3 linked regions of the Hydrogenophilus thermoluteolus genome follow. The protein of the gene in region 1 interacts with the protein of each later gene in a pairwise test. Links are inferred from orthologs where the notes say so. Each region holds a gene or a part of one and is shown in the gene's direction. Other genes may lie near its edges.

Evidence for each region.
Region 2: the proteins of glnL (region 1) and HPTL_RS03310 interact in binary tests that used the Escherichia coli proteins (3 or more experiments, as listed by UniProt). The link is inferred for Hydrogenophilus thermoluteolus from one-to-one orthologs.
Region 3: the proteins of glnL (region 1) and glnK interact in binary tests that used the Escherichia coli proteins (3 or more experiments, as listed by UniProt). The link is inferred for Hydrogenophilus thermoluteolus from one-to-one orthologs.

The regions. Positions count from the first base shown.
Region 1 is NZ_AP018558.1:2,099,639-2,103,633, forward strand. Bases 1-2,999 are described here. They hold glnL (nitrogen regulation protein NR(II)), read left to right. Parts: upstream 1-961; coding sequence 962-2,038; downstream 2,039-2,999. Other genes in these bases: glnA (type I glutamate--ammonia ligase), read left to right, coding at 1-526; HPTL_RS11300 (hypothetical protein), read left to right, coding at 523-984; ntrC (nitrogen regulation protein NR(I)), read left to right, coding at 2,035-2,999. Also shown: more of ntrC, read left to right, coding at 3,000-3,678; HPTL_RS10225 (DUF4160 domain-containing protein), read left to right, coding at 3,726-3,995; HPTL_RS10230 (DUF2442 domain-containing protein), read left to right, coding at 3,988-3,995.
Region 2 is NZ_AP018558.1:672,002-682,982, forward strand. What follows is about bases 4,920-7,624. They hold HPTL_RS03310 (P-II family nitrogen regulator), read left to right. Parts: upstream 4,920-5,955; coding sequence 5,956-6,294; downstream 6,295-7,624. Other genes in these bases: HPTL_RS03305 (NAD+ synthase), read left to right, coding at 4,920-5,942; HPTL_RS03315 (Smr/MutS family protein), read right to left, coding at 6,365-7,132; trxB (thioredoxin-disulfide reductase), read right to left, coding at 7,129-7,624. Outside these bases: HPTL_RS03280 (PHA/PHB synthase family protein), read left to right, coding at 1-648; HPTL_RS03285 (helix-turn-helix domain-containing protein), read right to left, coding at 685-1,437; hemN (oxygen-independent coproporphyrinogen III oxidase), read left to right, coding at 1,550-2,944; HPTL_RS03295 (sulfite exporter TauE/SafE family protein), read left to right, coding at 2,954-3,679; ppa (inorganic diphosphatase), read left to right, coding at 3,778-4,305; more of HPTL_RS03305, read left to right, coding at 4,311-4,919; more of trxB, read right to left, coding at 7,625-8,088; HPTL_RS03325 (NADP-dependent malic enzyme), read right to left, coding at 8,098-10,467; HPTL_RS11535 (DNA translocase FtsK), read left to right, coding at 10,608-10,981. UniProt on the Escherichia coli protein: P-II indirectly controls the transcription of the glutamine synthetase gene (glnA). P-II prevents NR-II-catalyzed conversion of NR-I to NR-I-phosphate, the transcriptional activator of GlnA. When P-II is uridylylated to P-II-UMP, these events are reversed.
Region 3 is NZ_AP018558.1:580,347-590,599, forward strand. What follows is about bases 5,382-8,244. They hold glnK (P-II family nitrogen regulator), read left to right. Parts: upstream 5,382-6,575; coding sequence 6,576-6,914; downstream 6,915-8,244. Other genes in these bases: HPTL_RS02855 (sensor domain-containing phosphodiesterase), read left to right, coding at 5,382-5,627; HPTL_RS02860 (TorF family putative porin), read left to right, coding at 5,832-6,563; HPTL_RS02870 (ammonium transporter), read left to right, coding at 6,945-8,174; rapZ (RNase adapter RapZ), read right to left, coding at 8,199-8,244. In the rest of the region: HPTL_RS02835 (SPOR domain-containing protein), read right to left, coding at 1-736; HPTL_RS02840 (TrpB-like pyridoxal phosphate-dependent enzyme), read right to left, coding at 761-2,140; HPTL_RS02845 (biotin--[acetyl-CoA-carboxylase] ligase), read right to left, coding at 2,137-3,726; HPTL_RS02850 (type 1 glutamine amidotransferase), read left to right, coding at 3,770-4,480; more of HPTL_RS02855, read left to right, coding at 4,467-5,381; more of rapZ, read right to left, coding at 8,245-9,164; HPTL_RS02880 (thioredoxin family protein), read right to left, coding at 9,161-9,721; HPTL_RS02885 (sensor histidine kinase), read right to left, coding at 9,769-10,253. UniProt on the Escherichia coli protein: Involved in the regulation of nitrogen metabolism. Regulates the activity of its targets by protein-protein interaction in response to the nitrogen status of the cell.

The DNA.
Region 1 (3,995 bases):
CCTCTACTACATCGGCGGCATCATCAAGCACGCCCGGGCGCTGAACGCGATCACCAACCCCGCCACCAACTCCTACAAGCGGTTGGTGCCCCACTTCGAAGCGCCGGTCAAACTCGCCTACTCGGCGCGCAACCGCTCGGCGTCGATCCGCATCCCCTACGTCGCCAACCCGAAAGCGCGTCGTATCGAAACCCGCTTCCCCGACCCGGCGGCGAACCCCTACCTGGCGTTCGCGGCGCTCCTGATGGCCGGGCTCGACGGCGTGCAGAACAAGATCCACCCGGGCGACCCGGCGGACAAGAACCTCTACGACCTGCCGCCGGAAGAAGACGCGAAGATCCCCACCGTCTGCCACAGCCTCGACCAGGCGCTCGAAGCGCTCGACGCAGACCGTGAATTCCTCACCCGCGGTGGCGTCTTCTCCAACGACTTCATCGACGCCTACATCGACCTCAAGATGGAAGAGGTGCAGCGGCTGCGCATGACCACCCATCCGGTCGAATTCGAGCTCTACTACAGCGTGTGATCGCACCCCGACACACTCTGAGCACCTCGTCACTACTTTGGGGATGCGCTGCGCTTGCCGCAGCGCTCCTCGTGCCGCAGCCTGCATGGGCGCGGCTCTGGAAATGCGACGCCGGCCATGGCGAAGTCCTCTACACCAACGACATGCGCGTCACGCGCGGCAAACGGTGCGAGCTCCTTACCCTCCCCGAGGCCCAACCAGGACCCTCGCGTCGCGCCGGAAACACCACGCCAACGACATCCCGCCCCGTCGGCGAACCCGCGCAACTCGTCCCCCGTGACGACCTGCGCCGCCGCATCCTCCGCACCGAACTCGAAAACGAACAGAAACAGATCGCAACCCTCGAAACCGAACTCGCCACCGCCCCCGCCGACGCGCAGGCCACCCTGCGGCAACGCCTCGAACGCCACCGCCGCAACCTCGAAGCGATCACCCGTGAACTCGACCGCCTCCGCTGACCGGATGCTCCCCACCCTGGACGAACTGGCCACTGCGGTGCTCGTTCTCGACGCGCACGCCCGCATCACCTTCGTCAACGCCGCCGCCGAACACCTCCTCAACCGCAGCCGCAACCAACTCGCCGGCCAACCCGTCACCGCGATGCTGGGCACCGCACCCGGACTCACCCAAGCGCTCGACGCCGCGGCCCGCTCGGGCTGGTTCTACACCACCACCGACACCCTCCTCTCCCACCCCGACGGCGACCCCTGGCACGCCGACCTCACCGTCAGCCCCCGCCCCAACCCACCGGGCGGTTTCCTCGTCGAACTCAAAGCCGTCGACCGCCAACGCCTCACCACCGAAGCCGAACAACGGCAACGGCTGCAACACGCCGTGCAAGAGATGGCACGCGCGATCGCGCACGAAATCAAAAACCCCCTGGGCGGCATCAAAGGAGCCGCGCAGCTCCTTGCCCTGGAGCTCGCCAACACCCCCCACGCCGAATACGCCGAAGTGATCGTCCGCGAAGCCGACCGGCTCCACACCCTGCTCACGCGCCTCACCACCACCCACCAGCACCCCCACCTCCACCCGACCGACCTCCACCAGCCCCTCGAACAGGCCCGTCGGCTCATCGCCGCCGAATACCCCGAACTTACGATCACCCGCGACTACGACGTCAGCATCCCACCGCTGCTTCTTGACAGCGAACGGTTCGTCCAACTCTTCCTCAATCTTCTCAAAAACGCCGCGCAAGCCACCGACGGCCGCGGCACGATCACCCTCAAAACCCGCGTCGCCCGCCAAGTCACCCTGGGCAAAAAACGGTGGCGGCTCGCTGCCCGCATCGACATCGCCGACAACGGCCCCGGCATCCCCGAAACGCTGCGCGACCACCTCTTCTACCCCCTCGTGAGCAACCGTCCTGGCGGCAGCGGCCTGGGGCTTGCGATCGCCCACGAAATCGCCACCGAACACGGCGGCGCGATCCATTTCACCAGCAACGCGCGCGGCACCACCTTCACCGTCCTCCTCCCCATTCCCGACCCCCAATGGGAGCGTGACCGATGACCACCCCGGAAATCTGGATCGTCGACGACGACGACGCCATCCGCTGGGTGCTCGGCAAAGCGCTCGAACGGGCCCACCTCCCGCACCGCCTCTTCGCCGACCCGCAAACCGCGCTCGCCGCTGCGAAAACCCACCCCCCCGCGGTCCTCGTCACCGACGTGCGCATGCCCGGCATCGACGGCTTCTCCCTCGTCGCCGCACTCAAAGAGCAGCACTCCAACCTCACCGCGATCCTCATGACCGCCTACTCCGACCTCGACGCCGCCGTCCAAGCGTTCCAGGTCGGCGCGTTCGAATACCTCCCCAAACCCTTCGACGTCAATGACGCCGTCGCCCTGATCACCCGAGCCTGGCAAACCGCACAACGGCCCATGGACAGACAACCCGCGGAAGCGGCGACAACGCCACCCCCGCATACCCCTGAACTGATCGGCGCATCCCCAGCCATGCAAGCCGTCTACCGCGCCATCGGCCGCCTCTCCACCTCGCACGCTACCGTTCTCATCATCGGCGAAACCGGCACCGGCAAAGAACTGGTCGCGCGAGCGCTGCACCGCCACAGCCCCCGCGCGCCAGGCCCTTTCGTCGCGATCAACACCGCTGCGATCCCGCGCGACCTCCTCGAAGCCGAACTCTTCGGCGTCGAAAAAGGGGCCTACACCGGCGCCACCACCGCCCGTCCCGGCCGCTTCGAAGAGGCCCACCGCGGCACCCTCTTCCTCGACGAAATCGGCGACATGCCGCTCGAACTCCAAACCCGGCTGCTGCGCGTCCTGGCGCTTGGCGAATTCCACCGCCTGGGCGGACGCGAACTCAAACGGGTCGACGTGCGCATCATCGCCGCCACCCACCAGAATCTGGCCGCGAAAGTCGCCGACGGCACCTTTCGCGAAGACCTCTACCACCGCCTCAACGTCATTCGCCTCACCCTCCCGCCGCTGCGCGAACGCCAAGAAGACATCCCACTCCTTGCCGACCACTTCCTCAAACGCGCCGCGCAACAACTCGGCGTCGAACCCAAACGCCTGAGCCCCGACGCAATCGCCTGCCTCACCCACCACCCCTTCCCCGGCAACGTCCGCGAACTCGAAAACCTCTGCCACTGGCTCACCGTGATGGCGCCCGCCGCCACGATCACCCCCGAAGACCTCCCCGAAACGTTCCGGCCATCCCCCCCGCAACCCGCCGAACCCCCCCTTTCGCTAGAGTCCCCAGCTCGACACCTCTCCCCCGCGACCGCAACACCGCTCAAAACGCTGCGCGAAACGCAACCCCAAACGCAACCCCAAACACCACTTCAAACAGCCCCCCACCACGCGGCACCCCCAGACGCCACCCAACCCCCTTCGCCTTCCCGCGAGCCTGCCGTACCACCCCCTTCAGCCAACGCAACCACACATCCAACGCTACCCGACTGGCAAACCGCCCTCGCCGCAACCCTTCGCACCCTCCTTGCCCAAGCCGAAACCGCCCCGCCTGCCACACCGCTCTACGCCCAACTGCGCGAACAGTTCGACACCTGCCTCCTGCACACCGCGCTCGACTACACCCACGGCCACAAACAGCGCGCCGCGCAACTTCTGGGCGTCAGCCGCAACGTCTTCGCGCGGAAGTTGGGGCGCCACGAAGATGACGAATAACAGTACAATCGAACCCGTTTCAAACCCGTTTCACACCGAGATTTCGTATGCCCATCATCGCGACCTTCTTTGGTATCCTCGTCCGCATGTGGCATGACGACCATCCACCGCCGCATATCCACGTCTCTTACCAAGGGTTTGAAGCACTAGTCGAAATCCGCAGCGGTCAAATCCTGGAAGGAACGCTACCTAAGAAAGCCGCCGCCATCGTCAAAGAATGGTGTTTGAAACACCAGAATGCACTCCTTGACAACTGGGCGCGGGCGCAACGGTTCGAACCTTTGGAACGCATCCCCGGAGCCGACCTCGATGATTAA
Region 2 (10,981 bases), 1.4 Mb from region 1 along the record:
CGCTATCTGTGCCACAAGATGCGGCTGACGGGGTATCTCGACGGCGCGGAGATGGCAGCAGCGTTTCGGTTGTTGCGCGCCAATTCGCTGATTTGGCATTACGTCGTGCACGGGTGGCTCTATGGCGAGGAGCCGTCGCCGTTCGACGTTCTTTACTGGAACATGGATACCACACGGATGCCAGCGGCGATGCACTGCTGGTATCTGCGCGAACTCTACCTGAAAAACCGCTTGGTACGTCCCGGTGCGTTGCAGTTGATGGGGCAGCCGATCGACCTACGGGCGATCACCGTGCCGGTCTACGCCGTGGGTGCGGAAGACGATCACATCGCGCCGTGGCGCCAGACCTATCAGTTGCTCAAACACGTGCGGGGCCCCAAACGGTACGTTTTGTCGAGTTCGGGGCATATCCTCGGTATCGTGAATCCGCCGAAGGATCCCCCCAAGCGCCACTACCGAGTGAGCGACTTTGCCATGCTCGTGCCGAAGGCCGAGGAGTGGTTTGCGGCGACCGACCCGCAGCCCAACAGTTGGTGGTCCGACTGGGTCCTTTGGTTACAACGGGAAGCTGGGGAGCGGAAAACGGCGGCGGATCCGGAAACCTGGCCCAACTTGGGTGCTGCGCCTGGGCGGTACGTCCATGAGTGACGAGGTGCATTCACCCACAAACGGGCGGGGACTTCCTTAGGGCGCGGTTGCGTTTGCCGGATCTGTGCGCTCTGGATAGAGGAGTTGGCGTAACCCTTCGCGATCCAACAGCACGATTTCGCGGCGATCCACGCGCAAATAGCCCGCTTCTTGAAACGCGGAAAGCGTACGCGAGACGGTCTCGAGTTTGAGCCCGAGGTACGATCCGATCTCTTCGCGGGTCATCCGAAGGCGAAACTGGTTGGGCGAGAACCCGCGGGTAGCGAAGCGCTGCGAGAGGTTGAGCAGAAACGCCGCAAGGCGCTCTTCGGCGCGCATCGAGCCCAGAAGGGTCATCACGCCCTGTTCGCGCACGATTTCGCGCGACAGCACTTTGTGGAACTGGGTCATCAACGCGGGAATCTCTTGCGCGAGCGCTTCGAGCTGCGCGTATTCGATCACGCAGACTTCACTGTCTTCGAGCGCAATCGCGGTGACCGCGTGGCGTCCGCTGCCGATGCCGTCGAGCCCGAGGAGCTCCCCGGTCATCTGAAACCCGGTGACCTGTTCGCGGCCGTCCGTGAGGGTGAGGACGGTTTTGAACGAGCCAAGGCGCACGGCATAGAGCGCTTCGAACGGGGCTTGGCTTTCGAACAGGGCTTGGTGGCGTTTCACCCGTTTGCGTACCGAGACCAGGGTGTCGAGCTTTTTGAGGTCGTTTGCCGGTAGCCCGACGGGTAGACAGAGCTCGACGAGGTTACATTGCGCGCAGGCGATGCGCAATTGTTCGGGTAGCGCCGCGGGTCGCATCGCGTTCTCCAGGGGTTGGGGTTTGTGGCCGCTCATTGAGGTGTGTCAAAGACAGTCGCACTTTTTTGTGCCATAGTATCGGATTGTGATCGAGTCCGCAAGGAGCGTGACCGTGAGCCAGTTTTCGCAAGCGGTGGTGTTCGACCCGGAGTTGATTCGCCGTTTCGACATCGCTGGGCCGCGTTACACCTCTTATCCGACTGCAGACCGTTTCGTCGAGGCGTTTGGCCCGGAGGCTTATGGGGAAGCATTGGCGAGTCGGGCCGTTGCCGGCGTACAGCGGCCGCTGTCGCTCTACGTCCATATTCCGTACTGCAACACCATCTGCTACTACTGTGCGTGCAACAAGATCATCACCAAAGACCATTCCCGCTCGTCGCGTTATCTCGATTACTTGGAACGGGAGATGGCGCTCGTCGACGAAAAACTCACGGGAAGCCGCACGGTTGCTCAGTTGCACTTCGGCGGCGGTACGCCAACCTTTTTGCACGAATCGGAAATGCGTCGGCTGTGGGCAGCGATCCGGCGCACCTTCACCTTGATCGAGCACGGGGAGTATTCGATCGAGGTCGACCCCCGAAAAGTGGGCCGTGAGCAGGTCTTTCTGTTACGCGAACTGGGGTTCAACCGCATGAGCATCGGGGTGCAGGATTTCGACCCGGTGGTGCAACGTGCGGTGAACCGCGTGCAGTCGCTCGAGGAGACGCAAGGGGTGCTCGAGGCTGCGCGTGCGGCGGGATTTCATTCGGTGAGTTTCGATCTGATCTATGGGTTACCGCATCAATCGGTCGCGCGCTTTGCGAAAACGCTCGACGCGGTGATCGCACTTGCGCCGGATCGGCTGTCGCTCTACAGTTACGCCCATCTGCCACGGCTCTTCATGCCGCAGCGCCGAATCGACGAAGCGACGTTACCCAGCGCAGCGGAAAAGTTGGCGATTCTCAAGATGGCGATCGAACGGCTGACCGACGCGGGGTATGTCTATATCGGGATGGATCACTTCGCGAAACCGGAAGACGAGTTGGCAGTGGCGCAGCGCGAAGGGCGGCTGCACCGCAATTTTCAGGGTTATTCGACGCACGCCGAATGCGATTTGGTCGCACTGGGAATTTCGGCGATCAGTAAGATCGGTCCGTACTACGCGCAAAACCACAAAACGGAAGAGCCTTATTACGACGCGCTCGACCGGGGTGAGTTGCCGACGTTGCGCGGGGTGGCGATGAGCCCGGACGATGTGTTGCGCCGTTCCATCATTCAAGCGTTGATGTGCCACTTCGAGCTTTCGATCGACGCGGTCGAAGAGGCGAATCTGATCGACTTCGCGCACTACTTTGCGCCGGAGTTGGCGGATTTGCGGGAAATGGAAGCAGCCGGCTTGGTGACGGTGAGCGACCGTTGGATTACCGTATTGCCGAAAGGGCGCCTTTTGGTGCGGGCGATCGCAATGGTCTTCGACCGGTACCTGCGCGCCGACCGCGAACGGACCCGTTATTCGAAAGTGATCTGAGCGGGGGGTGTGTTGGGTTCGGTCGGCGGTTATTTGGCGGTTTTTCTCATCGGCCTGTTGGGCGGTGTTCACTGCTTCGGCATGTGCGGCGGGATCGTCGGGGCGTTGTCGCTGCAGACGAACCCGGCCGCGGGTAGTGGCCCTGCGCGGTGGCTTTTGCACCTGACCTACAATCTGGCGCGGATCGCTACCTATACCGTGTTGGGTGCGGTGCTCGGCGGTTTGGGCGCGATTGCGACCGTACTCGAATCGGTGTTGCCCGTTCAATTGGGGCTCTACGTCGTGGCCAACTTGTTGTTGGTGGCGATGGGGCTCTATCTGTTGGGGCAGCCGCAGTGGTTGGCTCCGGTCGAACGGGTTGGGCAAGTTCTGTGGGTCCGGGTGCAGCCGCTCACCCACCGCCTCTTACCGGTCCGTTCCATTCCGCAGGCGGCGCTCCTTGGTGGGCTGTGGGGGTTTCTCCCCTGTGGCTTGGTCTATAGCGTGCTCGCTACAGCGTTGATGAGCGGTAGTGCCGAGCGTGGCGCGTTGGTGATGTTGGCGTTTGGGCTTGGGACGTTGCCCAATCTGCTGCTGGCTGGCTTGATGTTGCACCGTTTTCGGGGTTGGGTGCAGCATCCGTGGGCGCGGTGGGGCGCGGGGTTGGTCGTGGTCGCATTCGGGTTGTGGGGGCTGTGGCGGGCGCCGGAACTGGGCGGCGCGATCTGGCAAGGGGTGGTCTGCCATACGCCGTGATGAAACCGTTCGTGCGCTGCGCACGATCGGTGGCTGGGTTCGGACGGCTTTGCCCGTATAATTGCACACGGTTTTTTTAGCCACTAGGGAGTGATGTCATGGCGTTTGAACGCGTTTCCGCTGGCAAAGACGTGCCGAACGATGTCAATGTGATCATCGAAATTCCGGCGCAGGCCGACCCGATCAAGTTCGAAATCGACAAAGATAGCGACGCGATCTTCGTCGATCGCTTCATGGGGACGTCGATGCGGTATCCCCTCAACTATGGGTATATTCCCCATACCCTCTCTGACGACGGGGATCCGGTCGATGTGCTGGTGATGACGCCGTTTCCGGTTCCGCCGGGGGTGGTGATTCGCTGCCGCCCTGTCGGGATTCTGAAGATGGAGGATGAAAGCGGGGTCGATGCGAAGGTGATCGCGGTACCGGTAAGTAAATTGACGCCGCTCTACGACGCGATCCAGTCGCTCGATGATTTTCCCAAATTGATCCTTGAGCAGGTGAAGCACTTCTTCGAGCACTACAAGGATCTCGAACCGGGCAAGTGGGTGAAGGTCACGGGCTGGGGTGGCGTCGATGAGGCGAAAGCCGAGATCTTGAACGGCGTGAAAAACGCGGCGAAGTAAGGCGCATGAGCGGTCCCTTGCGGATTGCCGTCGCCCAATGCGATCCGGTCGTCGGCGATTTCGATGCGAACGTCGACCGGATCGTCGCCGCGGCTGAGGAGGCCGCGCAACAGGGCGCACACCTGCTGGTGACGCCGGAGTTGGCGCTGAGCGGTTACCCGCCGGAAGACCATCTGCTGCTGCCCGATTTCGCGCGGGCATGCGAACGGGCTTTCGCGACGCTCTGCGCGCGGCTACCGCGTTCCCTCGATGTGCTGGTCGGTTTGCCGCGCTGGCGCGAAAAGGGGTGCGAAAACGCAGCGGCGTGGATCCATGACGGTGCGTTGCTGGGATGGTACGCGAAACACCGCTTGCCCAATTCGTCGGTGTTCGACGAACACCGTTATTTCGTCCCGGGGGACGCGCCGCTTGTCGTCACCTGCCAAGGGGTTCGGGTTGCCGTCGCGATCTGCGAAGATCTCTGGCATCCCGAGCCACTCGCGGTGGCACAGCCGTTGGGTGTCGATCTGGTGGTGGCGTTGAACGCCTCTCCGTTCCACCTGGGCAAAGAGAAAGAGCGGGAGGCAGTGGCGCGCGCACGCGCCGAATCGTGTGGTGCAGGGGTCCTCTACGTCAATAGTGTAGGGGGGCAGGACGAACTGGTGTTCGACGGCGCGTCGTTCGCAGTTGCTGCCGACGGTTCTGTTGTCTGGCGCGCCCCGCAATTCGAGACGGTAACGGCGCTCTTGACCTGGGCGTCTGGCGGTTGGCAAACGGTTCCCGATTCGGCACCCCAGCTTGATGACGAGGATGTGCTCTATCGTGCGCTGACCAGTGCCGTGCGCGACTATGTGAGCAAAAATCGCTTCCGTGGCGCGGTCATCGGTCTTTCTGGCGGGATCGATTCTGCGCTGGTTGCTTGTTTGGCGGTGGGCGCGTTGGGCGCAGAACGGGTGCGGACGGTGATGATGCCGTCGCCCTATACGGCGGCAATGAGCTTGGAGGATGCGGCGCAACTCGCTCAGAATTTGGGGGTTCGGCATGAGGTGATTCCCATCGAACCCGCGATGGCAACGTTTGGTGCGTCGCTTGCGCCGCTCTTTGCCGGTTTGCCTGCGGATACCACTGAAGAGAACGTCCAGGCACGGATTCGCGGGTTGTTGTTGATGGCCATTTCCAACAAAACCGGTTCATTGGTGCTCACCACCGGAAACAAGAGCGAAATCGCAACGGGTTACTGCACGCTCTACGGCGATATGGCTGGGGGCTTTGCGGTACTCAAAGATGTCTACAAAACGTGGGTCTATCGTCTGGCGCGCTGGATCAACCGGGAACAGGAGGTGATCCCGTCGCGGATCATCGAGCGCCCACCATCCGCCGAACTGCGTCCGAACCAGGTGGACGAGGAGCGCTTGCCGCCTTACGCGGTACTGGACGCCATATTGACACGTTTCATCGAGGAGCGGCAGTCGGTAGCGGAGATCGTTGCTGCGGGTTTTGCGCCAGAGGTGGTCGATTCCGTGTTGCAGTTGCTGTTTACCAGCGAATACAAACGGCAGCAGGCACCTTTGGGGCCGCGGGTGACTCGGTGTGCGTTCGGTCGCGACTGGCGGCACCCGGTTACGTCCCATTTTCGGCCCCGAGCGGCCCAACCGTGATAAGGAGCAAGCGATGAAGAAGGTAGAGGCGGTGATCAAGCCGTTCAAGCTCGACGAGGTGCGCGAGGCGCTCTCCGAGGTGGGGGTGAACGGTTTGACGGTGACCGAAGTCAAGGGATTCGGGCGGCAAAAGGGGCACACCGAGCTTTATCGGGGTGCCGAATATGTGGTCGATTTCTTGCCGAAGGTGAAAGTCGAGGTGGTGGTGCCCGATGAGATGGTGGAGGCGGTGGTCGACGCGATCGTCAAAGCCGCGCGGACTGGCAAAATCGGCGATGGCAAGGTCTTTGTTTCCCCGGTGGAGCAAGTGATTCGGATTCGCACCGGCGAACTCAACGAATCGGCGATTTGATCGCGCGAGGTGGTGCGGTGCTACTCGGTGGCAGTGGGCGCGAAGTGGGTTTACCCGTCACGAAGTAAGCTTACCGGTTGGCGCTGGGGGCACGCAGGAGCACCAGCAACGCGCCACTTCCCCCTTGTCGGGGAGCCGCTTCGCAAAAAGCTAGGATCTCTTCGCGCCGGGTGAGCCATTGCCGCGAGAGGTGCTTCAAAACGCTCACGCCACCGGGTGAGCCGTACCCTTTTCCGTGAATGATCCGCACGCAGCGCTCCCCAGCGCGTAACGCCTCGGCAAGGAATGCGCTCATTGCAGTGCGCGCCTCTTCGCGGGTGAGGCCATGGAGGTCGAGCTGACGCCGAATGGTCCAACGGCCCCGCCGCATCTCCGTAATCATGCGCCGGGGAACCCCTGGCCGGAGGAAGAAGGTTTCGCTGTCGTGATCGAGCCAGTCGTCGAGCGTCAACGGCGACAAGAGCTCGGTTTTGATCTGCGCTTCGTCGCGTTCGCGTTGCCGCGGGGTCGGCGGCGGAAGCGGGCGCTCGAGCGTGACGCGATCTTGCGGCGGCAACGGCGCGACGCCGGTTTCGCGTAACCAGCGCTGCCACAGCCGGGCTTCAGCGGGCGAAAGCGCTGGGGATGGGGTTTGATCGGGCGCGGCCGTCGCTGCAGAATCCGCAGGGGAATTTTTGGCTTGTTGTGCTTGCGTGTTTTTGGTCGCTGCACGCGCGATCGCCGCTTGGGCCTTTTGGCGCCAGTAGCGGCGACGATCGGCGGGGGGCAGCGTGCCCGCTTCGACGAGCTGCTTCAGTTGATCCCGCCAATCACGCTTCGGTGGGGTCGCTCTGCTCATTTCCCAGTGGCGAGTGCGTCCAGGTACCGTTCGGCGTCGAGCGCGGCCATGCAACCAGTCCCCGCGCTGGTGATCGCTTGCCGGTAGACGTGGTCTTGAACGTCCCCAGCGGCAAAAACTCCTTCGATGCTGGTTGCGGTGGCATTCCCGTCACGACCGCCGCGCGTGACGATATAGCCATTTTCCATTTCGAGCTGCCCTTCGAAGAGCTGCGTGTTGGGTTGGTGGCCGATCGCCACGAAGACACCGTGGACGGCGAGTTCCTGCGTAGCGCCGCTGTCGCGGTGTTTGACACGGATTCCTGTGACTCCGGTGTCGTCGCCCAAGATTTCGTCGACGACATGGTTGAGCACCAATTCCACTTTTCCTTCGTCGACCCGTTTCATCAAGCGGTCGACGAGGATCTTTTCCGCTCGGAACTGGTCGCGTCGGTGGATCAAATAGACTTTGTTCGCAATATTGGCGAGGTAGAGCGCTTCTTCCACTGCGGTGTTGCCGCCGCCGATCACGCAGACGTCTTGCCCTTTGTAGAAGAAGCCGTCACAGGTGGCGCACGCGGAGACCCCGCGGCCTTTGAACGCTTCTTCCGAAGGCAGCCCCAGGTATTTCGCCGAGGCACCGGTGGCGATGATCAGCGCGTCACAGGTGTATGCACCGGCGTCACCAACGAGCCGGAACGGGCGTTCGGTGAGCACGGCGGTGTGGATGTGGTCGAAGACGATTTCGGTACCGAAGCGCCGAGCGTGCGCTTCGAAACGGGCCATCAGTTCCGGCCCTTGCACCCCGTCTGGGTCTGCGGGCCAGTTTTCGACGTCCGTGGTGGTCATCAGTTGTCCGCCCTGTTCGAGACCGGTGATCAACATCGGTTCGAGATTGGCGCGCGCGGCATAGATCGCTGCGGTGTATCCAGCGGGTCCCGATCCAAGGATGATCAAACGGCGGTGTTGTGCAGACATGGCGTACTCCTATTCGGTTGTGGTGAAGGGGATTTCGCTCATCGGCGGAGTGGGTTCGACGGCACGCGGCCCGACGTTCGCTTCGGCAACGGTGAGCGCCGTCATATTGACGATGCGCCGCACCGTCGAGGTGGCAGTAAGGATATGGACCGGCTTAAGCACCCCGAGCAACATCGGTCCGATTGCGATGCCGTTCCCAGCAGCGGTCTTGAGGAGATTGTACGCGATATTCGCGGCATCGATGTTGGGCAGCACCAAAAGGTTGGCTTCGCCGGTGAGTGTGGAGCGCGGCATGAGTTCCGCGCGCATCGTGGGGTCGAGTGCCAGGTCGCCGTGCATTTCCCCGTCCGCTTCCAGCCACGGCGCGATCTCGCGCAAGATTTTGAGGGCTTCGCGCATTTTCACGGCGCTTGCCGCGTCTGAAGAACCAAAGTTGGAGTGGGAGAGGAGCGCCGCTTTGGGTGTGATGCCGAAACGCATCATCTTGCGCGCGGCCATGCGGGTGATCGCGGCGATCTGTTCCGCGGTGGGGTCGTTGTTGATATGGGTATCCACCAAAAAGAGCTGGCGGTTCGGCAACAAAATGGCGTTCATCGCGGCGTAACAAGTGGCGCCGGGGCGTTTGCCGATCACTTGGTCGATGTAGTTGAGGTGCATCGTGGGCACGCCCCACGTACCGCAAATGAGTCCATGGACTTCCCAATGGCGCAGAAGCATCGCGCCGATCAGCGTATGCCGTCGCCGCATTTCGATCTTCGCCAATTGGGGTGTGACGCCGCGCCGCTCCATGATCTGGTGGTACTCTTGCCAGAGCGCGCGATAGCGCGGATCGTTTTCGACGTTGACCACTTCGTAGTCGACCCCTTCGCGCAGGCGCAGACCGAAGCGTTCGATGCGCTGCGCGATCACCGCGGGGCGGCCAATGAGCACCGGTCGCGCAATGCCTTCGTCGACCACCACTTGCGCGGCGCGCAACACGCGTTCTTCTTCGCCTTCGGCGTAGGCAATTTTCTTGAATTTCGCGCGTTTCGCGATCGCATAGACCGGTTTCATCAAGGTACCGGAGGCATAGACGAAGTTCTGGAGCCGTTCGCGATACGCGTCGAAATCCTCGATCGGGCGGGTCGCCACGCCGCTTGCGATCGCGGCTTGCGCGACCGCCGGGGCGATGGTGAGCATCAAACGGGGGTCGAACGGTTTGGGGATGAGGTAGTCGGGGCCGAAACGGAGTTTTTCCCCAGCGTAGGCCGCAGCGACCACTTCGTTCTCTTCGGCTTGCGCCAGTGCCGCGATCGCTTGGACCGCTGCGATCTCCATTTCGTCGGTGATCGTGGTTGCGCCGACGTCGAGCGCGCCGCGGAAGAGGTAGGGAAAGCAGAGGACATTATTGACCTGGTTGGGATAGTCGCTACGGCCGGTGGCGAGAATCGCGTCCGGTCGAACCGCTTTCGCGGCTTCCGGCAGGATTTCTGGGGTTGGGTTGGCCAGCGCGAAGATGATCGGTTTTTCCGCCATCTTCGCCACCATCTCGGGCTTGAGGACGCCACCTGCGGAAAGCCCCAGGAAAATGTCGGCCCCTTCGATGACTTCGGCAAGGGTGCGCGCCACGGTTTTTTGGGCGAACTGCGCTTTATCGGGGTCCATCAGTTCGGTACGGCCTTCATAGACCACGCCTGCGATGTCGGTTACCCAGATGTTGGCTTTCGGAAGACCCAGTTTGACGAGCAGGTTGAGGCACGCAAGCGCCGCAGCGCCCGCCCCGGCAGTGACCAATTTGACCGCGTCGATCTTTTTTCCGGTCAGGGTGAGCGCGTTCAACAGCGCCGCCGCGACGACGATCGCGGTACCGTGCTGGTCGTCGTGAAAGACAGGGATTTTCAGACGTTCGCGCAGCCTACGTTCGACGAGGAAGCAGTCCGGAGCTTTGATGTCTTCGAGGTTGATCCCCCCGAAAGACGGTTCCAGCGCGGCGATGACTTCGACCAATTTTTCCGGGTCTTTTTCGTTGATTTCGAGATCGATCGCGTCGATGCCGGCAAATTTTTTGAACAGGACCGCTTTGCCCTCCATCACCGGTTTCGCGGCAAGCGGCCCGATGTCGCCAAGTCCCAGGACCGCGGTGCCGTTGGTGATGATCGCAACGAGGTTGCTGCGGTTGGTATATCGTGCGGCGGCGCTCGGGTCTTCGACGATCGCTTCGCACGGCGCGGCGACGCCGGGTGAATAGGCGAGCGCCAGATCGCGCTGGTTCGACAGCGCTTTGGTCGGGACGATCGCCCATTTACCCGGGGTGGGATGTTCGTGGTAGTCGAGCGCAGCGCGTTTCAATTCTTCCCGCGCTTCCTGCACGGCTTCGGGGCCTTTGGTCGATTGCGTCACAATGTCACTCCCTGAGTTCCCGAGGTGGCGAAATAAGCGATTTTAGTACGAGTGGTTTGGCTGCGCGCGGATGCGCCAGTTCGTACCTTATTGCTCGGTATAATAGCCTGCTGTTGTGCGATCGACGAAATGGCGCGGTTTTGACGAAGAGACGTTTCGCCCGCTTGCTCCATGAGGGGAGTTGGCTGCTCCTGGCAGCGGTGGGTGCCTATTTCGCGCTCGTTTTGCTGGGGTACCACCCGGAAGATCCGGGGTGGTCGAAAAGCGGGACGGCGCTCACGGTCCAGAATCCGGGTGGGCGGCTCGGTGCCTGGATTGCCGATCTGTGGTTTTTCACCTTCGGTTGGTCGGCGCTGTGGTGGATCGGACTCTTCGTCCGTGGCGTCGTGGGGTGGTGGCGCGCCTTCACCCATCGCGCGTTGGAACCGGGCGACGCGCATCCGGATGGTTCGCTGGCCAACTGGTGGCAGTGGCGATGGTCGTGGGCGGGTACCACACTCGGTTTCCTGCTGTT
Region 3 (10,253 bases), 1.5 Mb from region 1 along the record:
GGGCCCGTTTTTCATTGGCCGCTTTCGGAGTAGCCACCCACCACGATTCGACCACCGGTTCCGCCGTTGCGGTGAGTTGCACACCGGGTACGGTCTGGGCCAGTTCGTCCAAGATGCGGCGTTCGTCCGCAGTGGCGTCCGTTCGGCGGCAAAGCAGCACGGGCGTTTTGACTGTTGGTGTTGTTGGCGGTTGTGGTGCCACAGTGTTGGAAGCTGGATGCGTTTCGTGCGCGGCGTGCTCAGGCAAAGGGGATGCGGGCTGAGTCGGCGTGGATGGTGGTTGCGGTGCCGAAGCGGCGGCAGGTTCCTGTGCCGGCGCTACCGCTTCCAGAGAGGGTTGAGGCTTGTCTTGCGCGATCGTATCGTGCGTAATGACCGCTGGAGGGGGGGGTGCGGTAGGGGCCACCAGTGCGGCTGCTTCGGTTTCCGGCGCTGCGCCGGCCAGTGCCGCAGTGACCGGGTCGGCGGGGCGCGCAGCCACTTCCGATCGTGCAGTAGCGGGGGGCGTTTGGGGGGGTGTTATTGGCGATTGGGCTGCCGCTACTGCGTCGCGGTGGGTATGCGCGCCATCCGGCGTGTATTCGACTACGGTTGCGGCAACGAGTTGGAGCGCGTCGCTGCGCAGGGGTTGCGGCAGCGGTTGCGGCCGCGGCGGTTCAGGAAGCGAGACGAGGCCGCTTTGCGCGGCGAAAAGCAGCGCGTTGATCACCAAGAGGAGCGCGATCGCGAACCGCATTGCTTGCGACTGCCGCAACTGCGGTCACGCGGTCGGCGCAGCGACTTTGGGGAGATGCGCCAGCGACGCTTCGATGGCTTCGGCGGGGTATTCGAAGTCTTCGAGTTCGCCGCGCAGATATTTGTCGTACGCGGAGAGGTCGAAGTGGCCGTGTCCGGTGAGGTTGAAGAGGATCACCTTTGGTTCGCCGCTCTCTTTGCACGCCAGCGCTTCGTCGATCGCAGCGCGAATCGCGTGGCACGACTCCGGCGCGGGGAGGATCCCTTCGGTGCGGGCGAAGAGGACGCCCGCTTCGAATGTCGCGACTTGCGGCACCGCACGTGCCTCCAGCAACCCTTCGTGGTAGAGCTGGGAGACGAGGGGCGAATCGCCGTGGTAGCGAAGACCGCCCGCGTGGATGCCAGGGGGCATGAAGTCGTGTCCCAGCGTGTACATCTGCATGAGCGGCGTGAATCCCGACGCGTCACCGAAATCGTACGCATAGACCCCTTTCGTGAGGGTGGGGCAGGAGGCGGGTTCGACCGCGACACAGTGCAGTTGCTCCGCCCGTTTGTCACCCGCGATTTTGTCGGCCAAGAACGGGAAGGCGATGCCGCCGAAGCTCGAACCGCCGCCGCACGGACCAAAGATCACGTCGGGGTAAAGCCCCAGCAGTTCGAACTGTTTTTTGGCTTCTAGTCCGATCACGGTTTGGTGCAGCAGCACGTGGTTGAGGACCGACCCCAAGGTGTAGTTGGTGTCAGCGCGGCTCGCGGCTTCTTCCACTGCTTCGGAGATTGCGATGCCGAGCGAACCGGGATTGTCGGGTTCGCGTTCGAGGATCGCTCGCCCCGTCTGCGTGTGGGGCGATGGGCTGGGGAAGACCTCGGCGCCCCAGGTCTGCATGAGGATGCGGCGGTAGGGTTTTTGCTCGTAACTCACTTTCACCATATAGACCCGCACTTCGAGACCGAATTTTTGGCCGGCGAACGCGATCGAGCTGCCCCATTGACCGGCACCGGTCTCGGTCGTGAGCCGCTTGATGCCGACCAGTTGGTTGTAGTAGGCCTGAGGAACCGCGGAGTTGGGTTTGTGCGAACCAGAGGGCGAGACGCCTTCGTACTTGAAGAAAAGCTTGGCCGGGGTGTTCAGCGCTTGTTCGAGCCGGACCGCGCGCACGAGCGGCGAAGGACGCCAGATGCGGTAAGCGTCTCGCACCGCGTCCGGGATCGGGATCCACCGTTCGCTGCTCATCTCCTGCGCAAGGAGCGGTTCGGGAAAGATTGCACCCATCTGTTCGGGCGTCACCGGCTTGCCATCTGGCCCAAGCGGTGGTGCGGGGGGGTTGGGCATGTCGGCGACGATGTTGTACCAGTGAGTCGGGATCTCGTTTTCGGGGAGCAGGATGCGGGTGGGTTCGGTCATGATGTCTCCTCGTTGTGTGTTGACGGTGCAGAGGGGCCGGTCGGTGGTTCGGGCGGTGTCTGAGGGGGGTGCGACTCCGGCTGCGCGCACGCAAGCGCGGCAAGGCCCAGGAAAAGTAAATTATCGCGCACCTCATGCGGGATGTCTACGTGGGGGGAGAGGAGCGGTGCCGCGCCGCCGTGCAGGATCACGCGCGGCAGGATCGAAGTCTGTTTGGCTACCTGCGCCGTGAATGCCGCGATCGCCCCCTTTTGCGCCAGCCAGACACCGGTGGCGATCGCGGTTTCGGTATCGGTGGGGGGAAACGGAGCCGTCGCGATCTGGTCGACGGCGCGGCGCGGGTCGAGCTGTGGGAGTCGCGCGGTGCGGGCTGCGAGCGCAGCGAACATCGCGTCGATGCCAGGCAGAATCGCGCCACCGCGAAACGCGCCGGTTTCGTCGAGCCAGTCGAGCGTGGTCGCGGTGCCACAACCGACGATCACCGCTGGCGCCAACCCAGCGTGCCATGCTCCAACCGCGGTGACCCAGCGATCGGCGCCCAGCTGTTGGGGATTGCGGTACTGGTTAAGGACGCCCGCACCGTGCTGGCTCGGCGCGATCCAATGGCATGGGATGCGATGCGCGGCAAAGCGGGCAGTGATCGCCTGGGTACGGGACGGTGTGGTGACGCTGACACCGACGACGCACGGAATCGTGGACAGCAACGGGGTGAGCTGCTGCCACCATGCTTCGAGTGCCGTGTCGTCGTACGCAAACGCCCCTTGCGCGTCGTCCCGCCAATACCATTTGCCGCGACTGTTTCCCAGATCGAGGAGGAGCGGCACAGGGCGAATGCGCGCGGCGGCGGAGGTCAGCGTCTGGTGTGCCCCTGCCGCAGTGGTGACCTGGAGTTCCCCCCGGGCGTTGACGCCGCTCAAGCGGACGAGATGCGGTTCTGTCGTTTCGTGCGCGGGCAGCAGTTGCAACCAACGGTCGCGCCACGCCGCACGGGCCCACCACGCCGCTTGCCAAGGGGTGAAGCCTGCGCCGCAGCGGAAGTCTTCGAGTACGGCAACCACTGCGCCGACCAGCGTCTGCAGCAGGGTTTCAGCAGGGGGAACGAGCGTGAGGTGCTCGGCAAGCGCGGTGGGGGGCAATGTCCAGGGATCTCGGTCGTCGAGTCGTGGTGCCGCACGATGGTTCAGACCGACGCCGACGACGACGATCGGCGGCGCTTGCCCCCGCCATTGCGCTTCGACGAGGATCCCGCCGAGTTTGCGCTCCGCAACGAGCAGATCGTTCGGCCATTTGAGGCGAACGGGGAGGTCGAGCAGTTCCAATCGTTCGGCAAGCGCCGCGCCCACCGCAAGCGAAAGGCCTTCGAGGTTCGTCTGGGGCGGGAGGCGGGTTGCCACCGAGAATGCGATTCCGGCACCCTCCGGCATCGTCCAGCGTCGGCCGCTTTGTCCGCGGCCAGCGGTCTGCCGTTGGGCAGTGACGGCCAGGTAATGGCCGGGAGCGAGCGATTCGGCCTGCTGTGCGGCAATGTCGTTGGTCGAGGTGCACGCGTCAAGCGCAAGCCAGTGCAGCGTGGGTGCGGTTGGCATGGGGTTTGCTATTTGTTCGAACGGATGGGAACAGGAGATAGCGATGAAACAGATTGCGATTGTACGCTTTTCCCCGATCGAAGGGCCGGGAACCTTTGCCGATTTCGTCGCAGCGCAAGGAGGAGAAACGCACCTCATCGCGATCGATCAAGGGGCACCGCTTCCGAGGGATCCGGAACAGTATGACGGTTGGTGCTTGATGGGTGGGCCGATGAGCGTCAATGATCCGTTGCCGTGGATCGAGCCGCTCTTGGTTTTGTTGCGCCGCGCGATCGCGGTCGGCGTGCCGGTGATCGGCCATTGCCTGGGGGGGCAACTGTTGGCGAAAGCGCTGGGTGCGAAGGTCACGCGCAACCCGACGAAGGAGATCGGTTGGGGCGAGGTGTGGGTGACCGACCCGACCATGGGGGCGCGGTGGCTGGGAGCACGCGAGCGGTTCGTCGCGTTTCACTGGCACGGCGAGACCTTTGCGATTCCCGAAGGGGCAACTGGGTGGCTTGCGAGCGCGCATTGTGCGCGGCAGGCTTTTGCGATCGGTCCCCATCTGGCGTTGCAATGCCACGTGGAGATGACCGAGGAGATGATTCACCGCTGGTGTGCCGATTGGGCGAAAGAGGGAGTTGGGGCAAGCGCATCGGTGCAGACGCCCGAGGCGATCGTCGCGGCGATCCCCGACCATTTACCGCAGCTCACCGAGACGGCGATGCGGCTTTACCGGGAATGGTGGCGGGGGGTGTCCGATGTCCGCGCATGAGATGACACTCACCAGTGTCGCGCAACCGATTTGGAGTGTGCCCCACGGTCGCGTGGTGGGGTGGGAGGCGCTGCTACGTGTGCAGGACGGAACGCGTGTCGTTTCCCCGTCCATCTATCTTGCCGCGGAGGGAGACGACGAAGCGGCATGGGCGCGGGAACGGGCGGCCCGCTTACGTCATCTTGGGGTCTGGTCGCGGTTGCGCTTCGAGGCAACTTGGCTCTTTCTCAACGTCTCACCACATGCGATCCGGCACGACGTGGTCGATCCGGACCACTTCGCAGCCCTGCTACGCCAACTGGCGATTCCGCCCGAAACGCTGGTTCTCGAACTGTTGGAAGCGGCGATCGCCGATCTGACCGTGGTGCAGCAGGCAGTCGCTCAGTATCATGCGTTGGGGTGTCTGGTTGCGCTCGACGATTTCGGCGCGGGCGACTCGAATCTCGAACGTTTGTTCGTGCTCGAACCCGATATCGTTAAGATCGACCGTTCCCTCTTCGTCCGGGCAGGGGAGCGACGGTCCCTGCAACGGAGTTTGCGCCATCTCGTCGGTTTCATCCATGCAGCAGGGGCGTTGGCGCTGGCCGAGGGGGTGGAGCACTCCGACGAAGCGCAACGTGCGCTCGATGCGGGCGTCGATTTGGTGCAAGGGTATCGCTATGGGGTTCCGGCGCCGTGGGAACATTGGCTGTGCGAAGGCGCTGCGCGCGAACAGGAGTGGCTGCTCAGCGACCGGGACCGCCTGCCCGATCCGGTCGTGCCCCCCTCCCTTTTCGATTGGTTTGCCGAGATTGTGACGCGGTGGGCGAGGGGCGAACCGCTGGGGGCTTGGGTGTGTCACTCGGCGCCAGAGCCGCTCTTGCGCCTTTATTGCCTCAATCGGCACGGGATGCAGCTTGGAGCGACGATCCATTGCCGCTGGCGGCGACCGCTGGATCCTGTGCGCTACGCTCCGCTTGAAGCGGGTGAAGGGGCGTCGTGGGCGCATCGCAGCTATTTTCGCAGCGCGATCGCGCGACCGGGTCAAATCGTTGCTTCCGAACCCTATCTGGCGTTGCCCGACCGGGATTGGGAGGTGACACTGGCCTGTGCCCGCCGTGATGGCAGCGCCGTGTTGTGTGCCGACGTCGCGGTTGATGAGTCCTAACGCGTGTGTTGGTGCAGTGTGTGCATTTTTTTGGCGCACGGATTCTCGTCATGCACCGTTTTGGTGCAATGGTGCATCGCAATAAAACGGTGCGCTTCAATGGCGCGCACTCTGTGGCGAAATTCGTTGATTTCTCATCATTTTTTTCTTTGGCACGCCACTTGCTCACCTAAGGTTGCGATTGGTGCAACTGAGGAGAAAACCATGAAAGCGAAGGCTTTGGTTCTGGGATGCGGTGCCGTCGCGGTGGCCGCAGCGCTGTTTTCCCATGGTGCGGCGGCGCAAAGCGCGGTCACCGGCAATGTGGCGTTGGTGAGCGATTACGTCTACCGTGGCTTTTCGCAGACCAACGAGAAAGTGGCGTTGCAAGCCGGCGTCGATTGGACGGGTGCCGACGGTTGGTACGTTGGTCTTTGGGGATCGAACGTTTCCTGGCTCTCTGATGCGGCGCCGGGCAGTTCCAACAGCGTCGAGCTCGATCTCTACGGCGGCAAGCGCTGGTCGATGGGGGACCTTGCTTTCGACGTCGGCCTGCTCCAGTACTACTACCCGGGAAGTTACTCGGTGGCGTGGAAAGCAGCCTCTGGGCTCAAGACGCCTCATACCACCGAGGTCTATGGGGCAATGGGATACGGCCCGGCGACCTTCAAAATCTCTTATGCGCTCACCGATCTCTTCGGCGCGCCCAATTCCGACGGCAGTCAATATTACGACCTCACCGTGGCGCCTGAGGTAATGCCTGGCGTGAAATTGTTGGCCCACGTCGGACGGCAGGTGGTTCGCGGCACCGGCAACGCCGACTACACCGACTGGAAGGTAGGGGTGAGTGCCAGCTACGGCGGATTCGATTGGGGGCTTTATTACGTCGACACCAACGTCAGCGGTTCGAAACTTGCCGATTCGCGCGTGGTGTTCAGTGTTGGCAAAACTTTTTGAGAGGAGCGGATCATGAAAATGGTCAGCGCGATCATCAAGCCGTTCAAGCTCGACGAAGTGCGTGAAGCGTTGAACGAGGCGGGCATTACCGGACTGACGGTCACCGAAGTGAAGGGGTTCGGTCGGCAAAAAGGGCATACCGAGCTCTACCGCGGCGCCGAGTACGTGGTCGATTTCTTGCCCAAGGTCCGGGTGGATGTCGCAGTTATGGACGAGCAGCTCGATCAGGTGGTCGATGCGATCGTCCAGGCGGCGCGAACGGGAAAGGTGGGCGACGGCAAGATTTTCGTCATGCCGCTCGAGCAGGTCGTTCGGATTCGTACGGGCGAGACCGACGCCTCAGCATTGTGAGGAATGGATAGGAGCGAAACGATGGAAATGGTGAACAAAGGGGATGTGGCGTGGATGCTCACGTCGACGCTTCTGGTGTTGATGATGGTGATGCCTGGGCTCGCACTCTTTTATGGCGGGATGGTGCGGGCGAAAAATGTCCTTTCGGTGCTGATGCAGGTGATGACCACCTTTGCCCTTGCAGTGGTGCTGTGGGCCATTTATGGCTATTCGCTCGCTTTCACCGAAGGTAACCCGTATTTTGGGTCGTTCGCGAAACTCTTTTTGAGCGGCGTTACGCTCGAAAGCCTAGCGGATACCTTCAGCGAGGGGGTGAAGCTGCCGGAGATGGCCTTCATCGCGTTTCAAGGAACGTTCGCGGGCATTACCGCGGCGCTGATCGTCGGCGGGTTTGCGGAACGGATGCGTTTTTCCGCGGTGCTCGTCTTCACGGCGATCTGGCTTACTTTTGCCTATCTGCCGATCGCCCACATGGTGTGGGGACCAGGTGGTTGGTTGCTGGGCGACGGTGCGCTCGATTTCGCGGGGGGTACGGTCGTGCATATCAACGCGGGGATCGCCGGTTTGGTCGGCGCGTATCTCGTGGGTAAGCGCATTGGGTATGGCCGTGAGGCGCTGACGCCCCACTCTTTGCCCCTGACGATGGTCGGCGCTTCGCTGCTTTGGGTGGGTTGGTTCGGGTTCAACGCTGGTTCGGCGCTGGAGGCGAACAGCACCGCAGCGCTCGCGTTCCTGAACACCCTGTTTGCAACCGCAGCGGCAATTCTCCTCTGGTTGGCGGGTGAGGCGCTCCTCAAGGGGAAACCCTCGATGTTGGGCGGCGCTTCGGGCGCGGTGGCTGGGTTGGTGGCGATCACACCCGCGGCGGGCACCGTTGGCCCGATGGGCGCACTCGTCATCGGTGCGACAGCCGGCGTGGTGGGGCTCTGGGGCGTCAACCAGCTGAAGCGGTGGTTGGGTGTTGACGACGCGCTGGACGTCTTCGGTGTGCATGGGGTTTGTGGGATCGTCGGTGCATTACTCACAGGGGTGTTTACCGCACCGTCGCTGGGTGGTACCGGTAGCGCCGATTTTTCGATTGCGTCGCAACTCGTAATCCAGGCCAAAGGGGTAATCGTCACATTGGTTTGGTCCGGCGTGGTCTCGTTCGTTGCGTACAAAATCGCGGCGGCGCTTACGGGTGGTTTGCGCGTCGCGGAAGAAGAGGAGCGCGAAGGGCTCGATATCGTGGCGCACGGGGAAAGCGGCTACCGCTTCTGATTCCTCCTCTGCAGCGAGCAGAGTTCATTCTCGTTGCGTTTGCCCCTTGCGGGATTCCCCGCAAGGGGCTTTTTCGTGGAGCGCACGGTGGCGGACCAGTACCCGTGCCGATGGGATGAACCGGGCGGCCAAGCGTTCGACGAGGTAAACCGAGCGGTGTTGTCCCCCGGTGCACCCGATCGCGACGGTGAGATAGCTGCGCTGTTCTGCGGTGTAATGGGGAAGCCAGCGGGTGATGAAATCCGCAATATCCGCTTCCATCCGGGTGACCAAAGGCTGCGCGGCAAGAAACGCCTGAACCGGTGCATCGCACCCCGTGAGCGGGCGCAGTGTCGGATCGTAATAGGGGTTGGGGAGACAGCGGGCGTCGAAGAGCAGATCGGCGTCGAGCGGCACGCCTTGTTTGAACGCGAACGATTCGAAGGTAAGGGTGATCGGCGCGCGCGGGGCGCCGTCGGGGAGTAGCCATTCCCGCAGATATCGGCGCAACTGTTGCGCGGAGAGGTGACTGGTGTCGAGGCGTTGGGCGGCTTGCGCGATGGGTTCCAGACGATGCCGTTCGCGTGCGATCGCTTCTTCGACGGTCATCGTGCCCGTGGCGAGCGGATGGGCACGGCGGGTTTCCGAAAAGCGGGCAAGCAACACGTCGTCGCGTGCGTCGAGAAAGAGCGCGTCTGGGGCGATACCGGTGCGCTGCGTCAGTTCGGCGAGCGCTTCGGGGAGCGCGTCGAGGTTGCCGCTCCGGATGTCGACCGCGACTGCGATCCCTTCCCGCCGCTCCGCCGAAGGGGTAGCGAGCGCGTGGTGGAGGATGTGGGTCACCACCGGAACGAGGAACGGAACCGGCAAGTTGTCGAGCGCGATGAAACCGCTGTCTTCCAGCGCGCGCAGCGCCACCGTCTTGCCGGCACCGGAGACGCCGCTCACGACGACGATACGCGGTGGCCGCGGCGCCGTGGTCGCGGCTAAGCCGTTTGCTGAAACATTCACTGCGGTTCGCGCCATTTGATCGAGCAGCCGATCGATGGGGTCTGGTCACGCGGCCCTTGACCGGTCTGGGCGATCTGGACCATCGCTTCGAAGAGTTCGCGGCGCGCATCGGGTGGTGCGGGTTGCCGCCCCGAGGCGTCGAGTCGTCCGCGGTATTGCAGTTCGAGGTCTTTGTTGAAGCCGAAAAAGTCCGGGGTGCAGACCGCGCCGTAGGATTTTGCCACTTCCTGCGTTTCGTCCCAGAGATAGGGAAACGGGAAATTCTTTTCCCGGGCGATGCGTTGCATGTTTTCGAACGAGTCCTCCGGGTAGTCGGCCGGGTCGTTGCTCATGATCGCCACCGAACCGATGCCGTAGGCCTGGAGCTCGCGTGCGTCTCGGATGATCCGGTCGAGCACCGCTTTGACGTAGGGACAGTGGTTGCAGATAAACATCACGAGCAGACCGTTTTCGCCGCGCACGTCGGCCAGCGTGTAGCGTTTGCCGTCGACGCCGATGAGGTCGAAATCGACCGCTTTCCAGCCAAAATCACAGACGGGGGTGTTGAGCGCGACCATTGCTCTCTCCTTGGGTGGGGGATGGGATACTGTGATGTCGCCAGATTTTATTGTAGCGAACCGCAAGGAAAAGTGACGCGTACCCGGGTGCCGCGCCCGAAGGGTGGCTCGGTGATCGTGATCGTGGCTTGGTGCTGTTCGGCGATTTCGCGTGCGATCGCAAGGCCCAAGCCAGAACCCTCGCCCAATCGCTCCGAATCCAGAAGCCGGACGAAAGGTTCGAAGACGCGCGCGCGCGCCTCCGGTGGGATGCCCGGGCCGGTGTCGTCGACGGCGACGTGGATCGTTGCGCCCTCCTGCCAGACGCGGATCGTCACGTCGCCGCCGGGTGGCGTATAGGTGATCGCGTTGTCGATCACGTTCTTGAAGAGCTCCCCGAGCATGAGCGCATTGGCGTCGATGGTGCACGGGGTCTGTCCTTCTTCCAGCGCCAATGCGATCCGTTTGCGGTGCGCTTTCGGGTAGAGATCGGCAACGACCTCACGCAGCAACGCCACCAAGTCGGTGGGCTGGAAGCGGTGGACCTGTTCCG